Regions from separate parts of the Pseudoalteromonas sp. Hal040 genome, predicted to be linked through region 3. Evidence: predicted binding sites of a transcription regulator. Region 3 holds the regulator's gene; each other region holds the start of a gene.
What was found. Region 3 encodes MetJ, which represses methionine synthesis genes. Its sites were predicted from a motif close to TAGACGTCTAGACGTCTA; they were not measured.

Region 1 (5,824 bases), 2.5 Mb from region 3:
GTTGGCATCAGCGAATAAGCTTTTAGCCTGTTCACCCACAATTTCATCTTCAAGAATACGTGGATACTTACCAGCGATTGACCACGTCATGAAATAAGGTGTCCAGTCGATGTACTGTCTTAACGTCGCAATCGAAACATCTTTAAATTCAGTCACACCTAGCTTTTTCGGCACAGGTGGTGTGTAGTTGTCCCAATCCAATTTTACTGCATTGTCGCGAGCACGCTGTAAAGTAACGGGTTTTGAGCGCGGCTTTTTACGTGCTTGTTGTTCACGTACTTTTACATACTCAGTTTTGGTTTTCTCTAAAAATGCCGGTTTTAACTCTTTCGACAATAAATTAGACACCACACCTACAGCGCGGCTGGCGTTATTGACGTAAACCACACCTTTATCATACTGAGGCTCAATTTTAACCGCGGTATGCGCTTTAGAGGTTGTTGCACCACCAATCAGTAGCGGTAATTCAAAACCACGACGGGTCATTTCTTTAGCAACATGCACCATTTCATCAAGGGATGGGGTAATCAGTCCTGATAAACCAATAATATCGGCTTTCTCGTCAATGGCGGTTTGCAAGATTTTCTCTGCCGGCACCATCACACCAAGGTCAATAACCTCGTAGTTATTACATTGCAGTACCACGCCTACGATATTCTTACCAATGTCGTGTACGTCGCCCTTAACGGTTGCCATAACCACTTTACCGTTGGTTGCGCCCTCTTCTTTTTCAGCTTCAATGAAAGGGTCAAGATAGGCAACGGCGCGCTTCATTACACGAGCTGACTTAACAACCTGTGGTAAGAACATTTTACCCGCGCCGAATAGGTCACCAACGACGTTCATGCCGTCCATAAGCGGGCCTTCGATCACTTCGATAGGCTTAGCTTTGCCCTTGCGGCACTCTTCGGTATCTTCATCGATGTATTCGGTAATGCCTTTTACTAGCGCATGTTCAAGACGCTTTTCAACAGGCCAAGTACGCCATTCTAAATCTTCAACTTTTTCCGCTTGCGCCATACCTGAGTATTTGGGTGCAAGTTCAACTAGTCGCTCACCAGCACCTGGGTCGGTATTGAGGATCACATCTTCCACGGCTTTACGCAGCTCTAAAGGAATATCATCATAAACCGCTAATTGACCCGCATTTACAATGCCCATGTCCATACCCGCTTTAATCGCGTGGTATAAAAACACAGAGTGAATAGCTTCGCGTACAGGGTTATTACCACGGAACGAGAACGACACATTCGATACACCACCCGACACTTTACAGTGCGGTAAGCCTTGCTTAATTCGACGCGTACCTTCGATAAACTCAACCGCATAGTTATCGTGCTCTTCAATGCCCGTTGCAACAGCAAAAATGTTCGGGTCAAAAATAATGTCTTCAGGCGGAAAACCAATATCTTCAACAAGAATTTTGTAGCTACGCTGACAAATCTCAAACTTACGATCAGCGGTTTCAGCTTGCCCTGTTTCATCAAACGCCATTACAACCGCAGCAGCACCAAAACGTTTAATTAGCTTAGCTTGGCGGATGAACGGCTCTTCACCTTCTTTAAGTGAAATTGAGTTAACAATGGCTTTGCCTTGAATACACTTTAAGCCTGCTTCAATCACGTCCCATTTCGATGAGTCGACCATGATCGGTACTTTTGAGATATCTGGCTCTGAGGCAATTAAGTTTAAAAACTTTACCATCGCCGCTTTTGAGTCCAACATGGCTTCATCCATATTAATATCAATCACTTGCGCGCCATTTTCTACCTGTTCACGGGCAACGTTAAGAGCGGTCTCGTAATCTTCTTCCATGATTAAGCGCTTAAACATAGCCGAACCAGTTACATTGGTACGCTCACCGACGTTAGTAAATACAGCAATTTGGTCAGTCATGTCGGTTTCCTAGTTTAAGTTACACGCTTCAAGGCCCGATAAGCGCATCCGCACTTCAAGCTCAGGTAATTGGCGAGGTTTAACACCCTTAAGGCCTTTTGCAAACGCCTTAATATGAGCCGGTGTGGTGCCGCAACAACCACCTACAATATTGATAAATCCAGACTTGCCCCAATCAATAATTTCTTTTGCCATTTCAGGGGCTTCTAAATCATATTCACCAAACTCATTCGGTAAACCGGCATTGGGATGCACCGAGGTAAAGGTTTCGCAAACACGTGATAACTCTTCGACATATTGACGCAGTAAATCAGGGCCAAGGGCACAGTTAAGGCCGATTGATAACGGTTTAATATGGCGAATTGAGTTATAAAATGCTTCTGTGGTTTGTCCTGATAAAGTACGGCCTGAGGCATCGGTAATGGTGCCTGAGATCATCACAGGTAAACTACGACCAGCTTGCTCGAATGCTTCTTCTACGGCAAACGAAGCCGCTTTAGCATTAAGGGTATCAAAGATGGTTTCTATTAAAATAAGGTCAGCACCACCTTCCATTAGTGCCAGTGTCGACTCAACATACGCAGCCACCAGCTTATCGAAGTTGATATTACGGTAACCCGGGTCGTTTACATCTGGAGAGATAGAGCAGGTTTTTGATGTTGGTCCAAGTACACCGGCTACATAACGCGGTTTGCTAGGATCGTTTGCTTCAAACTCATCACACACGTCGCGTGCAAGTTTCGCTGATTCGAGGTTGATTTCGCGGCTAAGGCTCGCCATATCGTAATCTTCCATCGAAATAGTCGTGGCATTAAAGGTATTCGTTTCGATGATATCAGCCCCCGCCTCTAAATAGGCACGGTGAATATCCGCAATGATTTTTGGCTGAGTCAGGCTTAATAAATCGTTATTGCCTTTAATAAGTACATGCCAGTCTTTAAAGCGCTCACCGCGATAATCCTGTTCTTCTAATTTATGTTCTTGGATCATGGTGCCCATCGCGCCATCGAGGATTAAAATTCGCTGTTTTAGCGCCTCGGTTAATTGTTCGCGTTTATTCACTGCATTACTCGGCATAGTTGTTAGTCCTTACATCTTGGCTAACTAAGTTAATATCATACGGTGTAGTTTGGTACACATAATAGTTTAACCAATTCGAAAACAATAAAAAGGCATGGCTTTGCCAGGTCTTCGACGGTTCGTTGTCTGGGTTATCGTCTGGGAAGTAATTTTCTGGCTTAGGTGCATCCGCTGATTTTTCTTGGTCACGCAAATACTCCCCTTTAAGGGTATGTGCATCGTACTCTGGATGGCCAGTAATATACACTTGGCTGCCTGATTTATTTTTAATTAAGTAGGCACCTACTCGCTCAGAACCAGCTAACACCACCAAATCATCGCAGGCAGTGATCTTGTCGATGTCAATATGACCATAGCGAGAGTGTGGCACTAAAAAGGTATCATCAAAACCACGAGTGAGTGCTGCATGGTCAAAATAACTTTTATGGGTAAATACGCCGCTTAATTTATTTGGTTTAAGTTCGCGCTTAAGGCCATAGTGATGATATAGACCCGCATGGGCCGCCCAACACGAAAACAGCGTAGACGTAACATGTTGCTCAGCCCAATCTAAAATAACTTTTAGCTCGTCCCAGTAAGCAACTTCGTCATACTCTAAATGAGCAAGCGGCGCCCCAGTGATAATCATGGCATCGTAGTTATTATCTTTCACTTCTGAAAAATAGCGATAAAACGTATCCATGTGCTGCTCAGAGTGACTACTGGTGCGGTGAGTATCTAAGCGCAACAGCTCAACATTAACTTGTAGCGGTGAATTAGCTAACAAGCGAATAAACTGTACTTCGGTTTCAACCTTGTTTGGCATTAAGTTTAAGATGGCCAAACGCATTGGGCGTATCTCTTGCGTTTTCGCGCGACTTTTTGGCATTACAAACACGTTTTCTTGGCGTAATTTTGCAATGGCTGGCAATTCATCTTTTACTGTAATGGGCATAGCTGGCTCCGAGCATACTTATCTGACTGCTAATTATGAACGGATAGTTAGAAATTTCAACCTCTAGATGTTTAGATGTCCAAATGAAGTGATATTTCTGAGTGGTCATTAATTAAAATGTATGACTCTTTGAGTAAATAACACCTTGATATTAAGCCTATCATAAACGCTGAATTCTGTATTTTGAGGTAGTTTGGGTATACAATACTTGCTGTTAATTTTTATTATAAATTGAAGGCTTCTTTCATGGTGTTACCAGACAAGTTTATATTCTCGATGAGTCGAGTATCTAAGGTTGTGCCACCTAAGCGCACTATCTTAAAAGATATTTCTTTACACTTTTTCCCAGGCGCAAAAATTGGTGTGCTAGGTCTAAACGGTGCAGGTAAATCGACGTTACTGCGCATTATGGCCGGTGTTGACCAAGACTTTGAAGGTGAAGCTCGCCCTCAACCAGGCACTAAAATCGGTTACTTACCGCAAGAACCGCAGCTAGACGAGAACAAAACAGTTCGCGAAACAGTAGAAGAAGCGGTAAGCGAAGTTAAAAATGCTCTAAATCGTCTTGATGAAGTATACAACGAGTATGCAATGGACGGTGCTGACTTCGATGCACTTGCGAAAGAGCAAGGCGAACTTGAAGCTATCATCCAAGCACACGATGGTCACAATATCGACAACGTGTTAGAGCGTGCAGCTGATGCATTACGCCTACCACCTTGGGATGCAAAAATTGAACACCTTTCGGGTGGTGAGCGTCGCCGTGTTGCGATCTGTCGTTTACTACTTGAAAAACCAGATATGCTTATTCTTGACGAACCGACCAACCACTTAGACGCTGAGTCAGTTGCTTGGTTAGAGCGCTTCTTACACGACTACGAAGGTACCGTGGTTGCTGTAACCCACGACCGTTACTTCTTAGATAACGTAGCTGGTTGGATTTTAGAACTTGACCGTGGTGAAGGTATTCCTTGGGAAGGTAACTACTCATCGTGGCTTGAGCAAAAAGATTTACGTTTACAACAAGAACAGAAATCTGAAAAAGCACGTCAAAAATCAATCGCACAAGAACTTGAATGGGTTCGTTCAAATCCGAAAGGCCGTCAAGCTAAGTCTAAAGCACGTATGGCACAGTTCTCTGAGCTACAGCAAAACGATTACCAAAAGCGTAACGAAACGAATGAACTATTCATTCCACCGGGTCCACGCTTAGGTGACCAAGTTATCGAAGTGAAAGGCCTGAAGAAGAGCTTTGGCGATCGCGTATTAATCGATGACCTAAACTTTGCAATGCCGAAAGGCGCTATCGTAGGTATTATCGGTGCCAATGGTGCGGGTAAATCGACACTATTCAAAATGCTAAGTGGTGAAGAAACGCCAGATAGCGGTGAGATCATTGTTGGTGAAACCGTTGAACTTGCAACGGTTGATCAGTTCCGTGGCGACATGGATGAGAGCAACACGGTTTTCCAAGAAATCTCTAACGGTCAAGACGTATTGAAAATTGGTAACTTTGAATTCCCAAGCCGTGCCTATGTTGGCCGCTTTAACTTCAAAGGTAACGACCAACAAAAATTCGTTAAAGACTTATCAGGTGGTGAGCGCAACCGTTTACACCTAGCTAAGCTATTAAAAGCAGGTGGTAACGTATTACTACTGGATGAGCCAACCAATGACCTAGACGTTGAAACACTACGTGCACTTGAGAACGCTATTTTAGAGTTCCCTGGCTGTGTAATGTGTATCTCGCATGACCGTTGGTTCCTTGACCGTATTGCTACACATATTCTTGATTACCGTGACGAAGGCCAAATTAACTTCTTCGATGGTAACTACACAGAATACGAAGAGTGGCTGAAGAAAACCTTAGGCGCAGAAGCGGCACAACCTAAGCGTATTAAATACAAAAAAATT
Region 2 (5,824 bases), 440 kb from region 3:
AGCCATTTGATCAGGCATGGCTTCAATGTCTTCAAAAAAGCCCATAGTGGTGTGCTTATAGGTATGCTTTTCGAATGCTTCGTTACGAACGGCAGAAAGTAACTTGCGAATTGGGCTAGCATTATTCTTTAAATATTCACCTTTTACAGTCAGCGCTTCGGTGCGGAACTGCTCTTCGCTGTAAGTCAGGTTTTGGAAAATATCAGCTTCGATTTCAAGTACTTTATCTAAATGCTCTTTTGAAAAGTTTAAATGGTAGTTAGTGTAATCATTGGTTGTGTATGCACGATTATCAACGCCTGAGTTCTTTAAAATATCTGAATACACATCTTGCGGAAATTTTTCAGAGCCTTTAAACATCATATGCTCAAAGAAGTGTGCAAAACCGGTTTTACCTGCTTCAACTTCATTACGCGAACCAACCGATACCGGAATCTGCAGTGATACGACATCTGGGTAATCGGTTTTTACTACCATCACGCGAAGGCCATTCTCAAGCTCTTCTAATAGGTAATCTTGGCTAAATACACGGCTATCGTCTTGGCTTACTAGCTGCTCAATTTCGACTTCTTTAACCATGTTTGACTGTGAATTACTTGCACAGCCACTCAGCGCCAGTGTTACAGCAACACTGGTTGCTAATAATCTAAATTTCATAATGTTCCCTTGTTAGTTATTTTTCTCATCTTTATTGCTGCTTGATTATGCATCAAAGTGCCAGAAAATATGAGGGTCAGCACAATTATTTATGTAAACAGGTGTGTCAATTTAGCGAAACGCCCAGCATTCAACTTGAGTAAAATTCATAGTGATTGAAAAACTTTCAAGAAAAAAATCTATCTAGACGTCTAAATGGCTGCTATATTGTTTGGCATAGACATTAGCACGAGCTGGAATGAGGATTATGGCTTTATCATTACAAGAGAAAATTGAAGACACCAACCAAGGCGTCTACCTAATTGGTACCACACCGCCAAAGTCTGGTACTGATAAAGCACAGCTTGAAACTATTGCCCAAAAGCTACTTGGTCGTTTACACGAAATTGAATACGACGGTGTAATCATTTACGACATTCAAGATGAAAGTAGCCGTATTGCAAAGCCGCGTCCTTTTCCGTTTAAAGAGACTGTCGATCCTCGTGAATACAGTCAGTTACTTCGCAATCTATCGCAACTAGATGTAATCACTTATAAAAGCGTAGCCCAGCGTGGTGAAGCTGAATTTAGTGAGTGGTTAAATGAAACACGCAATGACTTTGAACTAAAAAATTTAGTGCTAGTAGGCAGTCCATCATCTGATGGTGACATCAAATTGAGCCTACCTGATGCGTATAAAGCTTTAGCAAAGCAAGACAGTGATGTGTTTTTAGGTGGCGTTACCATTGCCGAACGTCATGCCAGCAAACGCAATGAACATGAGCGTTTAGTTGAAAAAACAGCACAAGGTTGTAAGTTTTTCATCTCGCAAGCCGTTTACAATGCCCAAGCGACGATTGATTTGATCACTAGCTATGCGCGTAGCTGTAAAGCACAAGGCACAACACCAAAACGCATTATTCTAACGTTTACCCCGTGTGGTGGTGAAAAGACCTTGGAATTTATGGAGTGGTTAGGTATTTCGGTGCCTGAAGCTACCAAATACCGTATGTTAGATTCGGAAAACACCTTGAGTGAATCAGTGCGTATTTGCCGTGAAAATCTCGATTTAATTTTACAAAGCTGCGCGCATTTAGATGTACCGCTAGGTTTAAATATTGAGAGCTTAACCAACCGTAAAGAAGAAATTGATGCGTCAATTAACCTTTACCGATTACTTAAAGCGACCATGGAATTAAACCTAGCTGAAAAGCAAATAGCTTAACGTGCTACCTTAAAGGCTTGCTTTTTCTCATACATATCTTCATCTGCTCGTTTTAATAGCTCAGCAAAGTTTTCTTTTGGCTGAGCTATTACCCCAGAGCCAATACTTAAACTCGTGACAGGAATGCCACGCTTCTCTAAATTCACTTGGAAAGTGGTATTGAGCTTATCAGCGATACTATCTATGCAATCACCGGGCTGAACTTGCAATAACGCAATAAACTCATCGCCCCCTAGGCGGCCAATAATATCGGTTTCACGTAGGCATTCTTTCATGGTGTCAGCTAAACAAATCAGCGCGAGATCGCCCACTTCATGGCCATACGTATCATTGAGTGGCTTAAAGCTGTTTATATCGATAAATAGACAACTAATATCAAAACCAAGTCGTTTCGATATATTTAATTTATGTTGGCAAAGCAGGTCTATTGCACGGCGATTATAAATATTGGTCAGTGAATCAAGCATGGCAATTTCACGCATTTGCGTAAAGTTGTCTAACAGTGCAAGGTCATCTTCAACCATATCGCGAAGCTGCTCGATTAGTTCTAAAAAGCTCTGTTGATAATGGGTTTGTTTAAAATCCATAACACAAAAGGTGCCAAAGGGCTCGCCACTTGGCCAGCTAATTGGCACCCCAAGATAAGACTCAAAACCATCTTTTACCAGAGGGCTGTCATCCCATTGACTATCTTGACTGGCGTGATCAACATAAAGCGGTGCCATGTCACGCAGTACTTTTTTGCAGAAGATATTATCGTCGGCGCTTAATTCAGCCCCGGCATCATAGGGGTTTTCTTGTTGCTCACTGGAGACGATAATACGATAAACATCATCTGTTTTATGAACGATGAAGCCTGCGGGAGCAGAAAACAGCTCAGTCATGAGATCAATTGTTTTCTGCCACTTTTCTAAGGAGAACTGTTTATCAGCGCGGCGGAACGTCCATTTATTCTCTTCTAACATACTAAACTCTCAACTTTAGCCGGAGGATAGTCTAAATATACGCCAAATTTAGGAACGTCTCCTACTTTTTTGCCCTAAAATACGCTTTTTATCGCGTGAGCGGCGTGCCTTATTCGTATTTTTACGAACTTGCTTTGGCTCTTTGGTTAAATCAGGCTCATAGCCTGGTAACCACTGCGGTGTGAGTCTGGTGTCGAGTAAGATATCTATTTCGTCTAATAGCCACTGTTCATCGATGCTAACCAGCGACATCGCCATCCCTTTCTCACCAGCACGCCCTGTACGACCAATACGATGTACGTAGTCCTCAGCCACATAAGGCAGCTCATAGTTAATCACATACTTTAATGAGGCAATATCAAGACCACGCGCAGCAACATCCGTCGCTACCAGTACTCTTGTCGCACCTGATTTAAAATTTTGCAGTGCTTTATCGCGCGCACCTTGGCTCTTATCACCATGAATAGACTCGGTTTTTAAACCGTCTTTACACATTTCTTTAGCAAGCACATCGGCGGTTTGCTTAGTGCGAGTGAATATCAGTACTTGCTGCCAATTTTTCATGCCAATCATATGTGATACCAGCTCACGCTTACGGTCTTCATCAACCGCATAAACTAGCTGCTCAACTTCAACCGCTGCTGAATTGCGTTTATTCACTTCAACTAGTTTAGGATCATTTAATAACTGCTTACTGAGTTTAAAGATGCTGTCGTCAAATGTGGCTGAAAAAAGTAAGGTTTGGCGTTCTTTTGGCACATGGCGCAAGATGCGGTTAATTTCATCTATAAAGCCCATATCAAGCATGCGATCAGCTTCATCGAATACCAAGGCATTGATACTTGAAAGTTTAATACTGCCTTTGATCACATGATCAAGTAAGCGCCCAGGGGTTGCTACCACAACCTGTGCCCCTTTTATGGCTTTAATTTGTGGGCCAATACTGGCGCCGCCATAAGCCAGTGCAGCCTTTATATCAGTATGCGCAGCATAGCGCTCTACACTTGCAAATACTTGCTGAGCGAGCTCTCGGGTTGGTGTTAAAATCAGGATTTTGACAGCATCTGGAAGTACTTCAGCAGATAACAAATTGTGTAGTAGTGGTAAAACAAACGCGGCGGTTTTGCCCGTTCCCGTTTGTGCACTCCCCATGACATCAGCACCCGCTAAAATAAGGGGGATTGTTTGCGCTTGAATTGCAGTAGGAGTGTGATAGTTCTCTTCTAGCAAAGCCGTTAGCAATGCAGGGGCAAGATTTAATTCTGAAAAGGTCGCTGCTGACATAGTCTGAAGTACATTTAGCTATAAAAGCGCTATTGTACGCGGAACATCAGCAACAAAAAAGGCGCAATAAGCGCCCTTTATACAATCTGTAATGACTACACCGGTTTAAGTGATTCTTTACGTTGATTATAAAAACTAATTAAGTCATCAACCGTTGCTTGGCAATAGTCACGAATGCCAGATACAAGCATATGCTTTTCACCTGAACCTACTTTCTCACCATTTTCTAACAGATCAAAGCGAAGCGTAATTTTGCCGCGTTTGCCCGTAAACTCAAAATCAGGCTCAGCAAATTGTAATTCAGGTGCACTGATATCAAGGCGATCAAGGCTAATCAGCATTGATTCGTAAATCACCATTGGACGCGCTGGGCTGATCATCACATCCTGCTTACCCATCAATGGAATGATAACATGCGGGAAGGTCGTGCCAGAGAACTCAACATAGTTTTTGATTAAGTTATTTGTTAACTCAGGGCACTGGCTAACAGCGCCTTCACGTTTCACTTTTAACATGACTTTTTCGCCATCGGTGATCGCAAATTCATCAGCACCTTCAGGGAAAGTCAGCTTTGAATTTTCATCAACCATACCTGCAAACGTGAATTCCATTTTTTCACTGATGCCATAGCGGTTTAAAACCAGCGAAAAAAGTAAATCGCCCGGCACACAAAACTTTTTAGCATCTTTATCGTGTAACGGATTGAAATCATCAGCCACTAACTTGGCGAAACGACAGCCTTGTTCACGTGAGATAGAAACGTAATCAGCATGTTGCTGATAATAAGGACTTAACATAATTGTTCACTGCTTAAACTACTTATAACCTGACTATACTACCAGATAAAATGAAAATAGAGGTCGAATCTGTTAATTATTAATCACGTACTCAGCAAATGTTAAATTACATCAGCTAAAATAATGGTTTCGACAGGGAAAATTTAAATTGTATCAATTTGTACGAAACAATTAACAAATAACCCAGAATAGTAAACACTTATGCCCAGCTAAAAGATAGTGAAAAACTATTAGCTAAAACTAAATATAAATTCAGTTTTCTTTTTAAAACAACAAGCTAACTTTAGAGCAATAAGAAAATACGCCAATAGGCTGAAAATACTGGCTTTGCATAGCACCTATTTGTAGCTATAACGATAAATAAGGTATGATAGACCCGCTTTTTTATCGTGTAATCGCCACTCATAGGCTGCATAAATAATAATTATAATAAGCGGCATACAAATGAGTACTCAAAGTGAGTTGGGCGGGTTACATCAACTTTCGATGGTTATTGTTACTTTGAAAAAAAGACTATTAAAAAACAGAGACTTGGTTAAATGATAAACCGATTAAGTTGGCTATTACTGTTTTTTTGTCTTTGTTTTTCGTCGCTTTGCTTAAGCGATGACAATCCCGAGCAACCTTTTTTTAAAGTCTCTCCCACGGTGTGTGTGACAGACACGAAACAAAAAGCCTGTGAATTTAATATACAGATTCATTTTCGTGTTGCTCCCTTTAAAGAGCTTTGTTTAGAGATAACTCAGCGTCCACACTATACGCAGTGTTACAAACAAGGTGGTTTAATTGTCGAGAAATTAACGATTAAGACTGAGCATCCGCTGACGGTCAAATTAATTAATCCATTGAACAATCAAGTTGTTAAGCAACAACTACTGTCAATAGCAAGCTATGAAGCTAAAGATTACCGTATAAAG
Region 3 (5,824 bases):
CGCTTCTGGCATTAGAGGTGTTAAAGCAATGTCTTCAAGCTCTAAATCTAGGCCTAGGTCACGAGCTAAAATTAGCAGTTTACGCTGCATATCGCGGCCAGATAAATCTTCACGAGGATCTGGCTCTGTATAACCCATTTGCTGAGCTTGAAGCACTAAATCTGAAAACGGCACGCTCCCATCGTAACTGCTACATAACCACGATAAAGTACCCGAGAATACCCCTTCAATACGGTTAATACTGTCACCGCTATTTTGTAAATCAGCTAAAGCAAAGTTAATCGGTAAACCTGCGCCTACACTGGTGTTGTAGCGCCATAGTAGATTTCGCTCAGCTAAATTAGTACGTAAGTTTTGATACCAACTATGCGCGGCAGTACCCGCATATTTGTTTGCACTGATCAAATGACAGTTAAGTTCAACAAAGTCAGGGTATAACTGACTGAACGCCTCACTGGCAGTGATATCAATCACCACTTTGTGCTCATAATCAAGTTCATTGATACGTGCTAATAATTCTGCCTTGTCGTAGCTTTGCGCTTCGTTATGCCACTGCTCTTGCCATGTTTCGGTATTTAAACCGCTAGCACTAAAAAGCATTTGCTGTGAACGAAGAAGAGCAACCACTTTTACCTTGTACTGAGCAGATAAACGAGCAAACTGAGCTTGTAGTTGCGCTAAGAACACTTCGCCTACATTACCAAGGCCAGCAACTATAATGGCCAGCTCTTGGCCTTTGTTTACCAACTTGTCATGTAATAAAGTTAAAACGTCACTATCAATTGCCTGATCATTTAAGATCAACACATAGTTATCGTCTTGCTGTACAAAACGTGGATGAATGCTTTGCTCTTTTAAAAGCGCTGTTGCTTGCTCTGCAAGAACACTAACATCAGCAGTAGGTGCAACCACTGCACAACCACTTAAATTAGACTCAACAATATTTGCACGGCCCGCTAAATGGCTCACAACCTGATGAGTACTTTGACCAGGCACCAATAAGTAGGTATCGCCCTCTTTAACAAAGTGATGCAGGCTGTGTTGAATTAACTGGCTTAGTTCACCAACTTCACCACCACTTAGTTTATCAACCCTTAATAAATCGATGTTATCTAAGGTCGTAATAAAACGTTTCGCTTTACTGTAGCCTTCTTTAACTACTTCGGTTGGCGTTGCATCGCAATCAAAGCTACTTCTAACCACAAGCTTGATCTCTGTGTCTTTTAGCGGTGACAAGGTTTTTGCATGCAATACTGGATTGCCCAAACGCGCTAATAGGTTAGCTTGCTCACGGCATACCTTGGCGTATTTAACAGCATTTTTAACTTTACGAGGATCTGTGCTGAATACACCTTGCGTGTCTGTCCAGATAGACACTTGCTTGGCAAAAGTATAACTGGCCAGTAACGTGGCGCTATAATCACTGCCATTACGGCCTAAAGTAACCGTATTACCTTGGCAATCTGCGGCAATAAAGCCCGTTACTACGTTGATATGCGATTTACTTATTGCACTTGTGCATTGCTGCTGATTTTTTTGATGTAAAAGCTGGCCATCATTTAAAGTAAATAGCTGCCTTGCATCAACATCTTGCGCGGCGACACCTAACTGATTTAAGTAAGCGGCTAACAAACGTGCTGACCACACTTCACCATGTGCAAGTAAAGGGGCTTCAAGTAACTGTTGCTGACTAATTAATTCATTTAAAACAGCAAGCTCATCTTTTAGCTGTGCTAACGCCTGTTGTTTATTCTGGCCTGTGAGTAGCTGCTCAATTAAAGCGCGTTGGTTGTTATCAATAAGCAGTAGAATATCGCTAACAGCTTGGCTATCTTGCTGCTGGTAACTTTGCCATAGCTTCACTAGGGTATCGGTTGTTTTACCCGATGCCGACACAACGATGCAATCGCCCTGCTCTGTATTCGCTAAAACAATGTTCGCTACCGCATGATAACGATCTGCTGAGCTTAAGCTTGAGCCACCAAATTTATGAACAATATTTACCATTTCTTCTACCACAATGCCGTATGTGCTGGCGTTAATTTGAATGACGCGTTTTGCTGTGTATCTTGCTGTGTTTGCTCTACAGCCGCTTTTGTAACTTGTTGGCCTTGACCAGGCTTAACTAAATTGAATACACGGTCTAAATCTGCAATGAGATCTTTTACGTCTTCAATACCTACAGAAATACGGATCAGCGTATCGCCTACACCGGCTTCAAGACGCGCTTTAGGCTCCATACCTGCGTGTGTCATTGTTGCAGGGTGACAAATCAAACTTTCTACCCCACCTAGTGACTCAGCAAGGCTAAAATCTTTAAGACTAGTTAAAAACGCTGCTGCATCGTTAATGTCGCCTTTAATATCAAAGCTCACCATACCACCAAAACCGCGTTGCTGTGCTTTAGCAAGCTCATGCTGCGGGTGAGAAACAAGACCTGGGTAATAAACTTGGCTTACATAAGGAGAGTTTTCTAAATACTCAGCAATAGCAAAGGCATTTTCTTGGTGCTGCTTTAAACGCACATTTAAAGTACGTAAACCACGAAGCGTTAAGTAACTGTCAAATGGCGCACCGGTAATACCAATGTTATTTGCCCACCAAGCCAACTCATCACCTAGCTCTTGCGTTGCAGCAATCACCGCACCGCCAACTACATCAGAGTGACCATTGATGTATTTCGTGGTTGAGTGCACAACAATATCAACACCAAACTCAATTGGGTTTTGTAATGCAGGTGATAAGAAGGTGTTATCAGCCGCAACCAAAGCACCGCACTGCTTAGCGATGCTAGTGATTGCTTTAATGTCTGTTAAACGCAAAATTGGGTTACTTGGCGTTTCAATCCAAATCAGCTTAGGTTTAATCGCCAAAATTTCTTGGTGATTATCTGTATTCGTTAAATCCAATACTCTTAGTTTTAATAGACCACGTTTTTCAAGCGAGGTGAATAAACGATAGCTACCGCCATAACAGTCATGTGGGATCACTAAGGTATCGTCACTGTTTAATAATTGGGTCGCTAAGTGTACTGCTGACATACCAGTAGCAGTGATAATGCCTTTTGCGCCACCTTCAAGCTCAGCTAAGGTTTCAGCTAAAATGTCGCGATTTGGGTTACCAGTCGCGGCCATAGTCATATTGGCGCTTAGTATCAAAGTCAGCAAATGAATAGGTGGTTGATAAGTATAAAGGTGGCACAACCGCACCATGATGTTTATCGGCTTCGATGCCGTGACGAACAGCAATCGTCGCTTTATTTTTTTCGCTCATTTCATCACCTATTCTTAAATTGGATGTTTAGACGTCTAAAAGGTTAGATGATCAAATATGAGAAGTCAAAGCATTTATGGCTCACACATAGAAGTTTATACATTTACACCACTAGATGGCTAAATAACTAGTATTTGACTATCTTTTTTAAAGAGATAGAATTTCCGCATCTTGCGCTGTGAATAAGGCGTAAATCACTGACAACCGAGGCAACGAAACAACTTATGGCTAAATGGAACGGTGAATACATTCACCCATATGCAGAACACGGTAAAAAATCAGAACAAGTAAAAAAGATTACCGTATCGATCCCACTTAACGTATTAAAAGTATTAACTGACGAGCGTACACGCCGCCAGATCAATAACCTACGTCATGCGACGAACAGTGAGTTATTGTGTGAAGCTTTCTTACATGCTTTTACAGGTCAACCATTACCAAACGATGACGACCTTCGTAAAGACAACCCTGAAAAGGTGCCTGAAGAAGTTAAAAGAATTATGCAAGAAATGGGGTTAGATATCCCAGTACTTGATTCAGAATAAGTATTTCGGCCATCGGATCACCGCCGATAATCGCAGATATAAAAAAACTCAGCCTTGGCTGAGTTTTTTATTGAACATTATACTTAATAGCTAATTAAATTTAACGCATGTAATCTTCAGGCATGTCGATTTGCGCCACGCCCGACTCTACTGCAGCTTCAGCAACAGCACGTGCAATACGTGGTAATAAACGCGGGTCCATTGGCTTAGGAATGATGTACTCGGCACCAAACTCAAGCGACTCAACGCCAGCTGCTTTTAATACTTCACTTGGTACAGGCTCTTTCGCGATGCCACGAATTGCGTGAACTGCAGCAATTTTCATTTCATCATTAATTGCCTTTGCTCGCACATCAAGGGCACCACGGAAAATAAACGGGAAACAAAGCACGTTGTTCACTTGGTTAGGGAAGTCTGAACGACCTGTTGCCATAATTAAATCATTGCGTGCACTGTGTGCAACTTCTGGCGCAATCTCAGGATCTGGGTTTGAACACGCAAACACCACAGGCTTGTCTGCCATCAGCTTGAGATCATCTGCAGTTAATAGGTTAGGACCTGATACACCTACAAACACATCGGCATCAGCAATAACGTCTTGCAACGTACGTTTATCAGTGTTGTTAGCAAATAATTGCTTGTACTCATTTAAGTCATCACGACGAGTATGGATCACACCTTTACGGTCAAGCATATAGATATGCTCACGCAGTGCGCCACACTTAATAAGTAGTTCCATACAGGCAACGGCTGCAGCACCAGCACCTAAACACACGATGATGGCATCTTCGATATCTTTACCTTGAACTTCAAGGGCATTAAGCATACCAGCCGCAGTAACAATCGCTGTACCGTGTTGGTCATCGTGGAAAACTGGGATACTACAGCGTTCAATAAGTGCTTTTTCGATTTCAAAACACTCAGGTGCTTTAATATCTTCTAGGTTGATACCACCAAACGTATCAGCGATATTTGCAACCGTATTAATGAAATCTTCTGTTGTGCGGTGTTTAACTTCAATATCAATTGAGTCAAGGCCAGCAAAACGTTTGAATAGTAACGCCTTACCTTCCATTACAGGTTTTGATGCAAGCGGGCCTAAGTTACCTAAACCTAGAATTGCGGTACCGTTTGAAATAACCGCAACCATGTTGCCTTTGCCTGTGTATTTATAGGCATTTGCTGGATCAGCAGCAATTTCACGGACTGGTTCAGCCACACCAGGGCTATAAGCTAAAGCGAGATCGTTAACCGTTTCGGCTGGCTTGGTTAGTTCAACACTAATTTTACCTGGAACGGGGTGAGCGTGGTAATGTAATGCTTGTTCACGAAAATCTGACATAACGCGATAGTATCCTGCAAAAAGTTAATAAGTGAGAGAGCTTGCATCAGTACGATACCTGTAATGTATAAAAATTCCAAGTATTATCAGGTCTATCCTGTTATATGCTATATCGCTTAATTTTAAAGGATTTCCCAACAATTTCTGCACATAGTTGCGATTAATCAGACATAAAAATTCACCTATTTATGACCTTTTAAGCACGTGTTTTTGTATTTTATACGCACGTACACTGCAATTAGCCGAAATTAGCCCGGAATAGCCATTTCAACGAAGTTCACAGCATTTAATCACAAAGTTATTTGAATTTATTATTTCTAATAGCTTTTAGATACCAATACGCTTAATTAAGTAGTCTATTTTGAGGCAATGAAACCTTGTTGATAGCAAGGCAAAAATTTCGTTATTTAGTTGTGTTCTAAATCAGAAATTTTTAACGCAGGTAGCGACAGGTTTAATCCCTCAAAATGATTAAGTATTATTGCGGATTGGTATACTCATTTATACAAAAAAGAATATAGCCAAGGGATGGCACTTTGTCTGCAAAATTAGCAACATAATGGGCATAACACTGAGAAATAGTTATGCAAGATACATAATTGAAGATGATAAGTAAGTGGCGGAATTAAGAATTTTAGGCATAAAAAAAGCACCCTAAGGTGCT

Region 1: P4S60_RS12745 (homoserine O-succinyltransferase) is a predicted target of MetJ. The motif match lies at 3,975-3,992, and genes of this name have one in related genera.
Region 2: P4S60_RS03290 (methylenetetrahydrofolate reductase) is a predicted target of MetJ. The motif match lies at 842-859, and genes of this name have one in related genera.

The regions. Positions count from the first base shown of each region.
Region 1 is NZ_JARLUU010000001.1:2,740,389-2,746,212, forward strand. Features, by position in the region: gene metH (methionine synthase) at 1-1,896, opposite strand, end outside; gene P4S60_RS12740 (homocysteine S-methyltransferase family protein) at 1,906-2,973, opposite strand; gene P4S60_RS12745 (homoserine O-succinyltransferase) at 2,963-3,910, opposite strand; gene ettA (energy-dependent translational throttle protein EttA) at 4,157-5,824, shown strand, end outside.
Region 2 is NZ_JARLUU010000001.1:722,390-728,213, reverse strand. Features, by position in the region: gene P4S60_RS03295 (M16 family metallopeptidase) at 1-657, opposite strand, end outside; gene P4S60_RS03290 (methylenetetrahydrofolate reductase) at 905-1,861, shown strand; gene P4S60_RS03285 (sensor domain-containing diguanylate cyclase) at 1,858-2,826, opposite strand; gene P4S60_RS03280 (DEAD/DEAH box helicase) at 2,875-4,110, opposite strand; gene P4S60_RS03275 (DUF3581 family protein) at 4,206-4,907, opposite strand; gene P4S60_RS03270 (DUF3019 domain-containing protein) at 5,447-5,824, shown strand, end outside.
Region 3 is NZ_JARLUU010000001.1:286,830-292,653, reverse strand. Features, by position in the region: gene metL (bifunctional aspartate kinase/homoserine dehydrogenase II) at 1-2,007, opposite strand, end outside; partial or broken gene metB (cystathionine gamma-synthase) at 2,013-3,273, opposite strand; gene metJ (met regulon transcriptional regulator MetJ) at 3,498-3,818, shown strand; gene P4S60_RS01295 (malic enzyme-like NAD(P)-binding protein) at 3,919-5,160, opposite strand.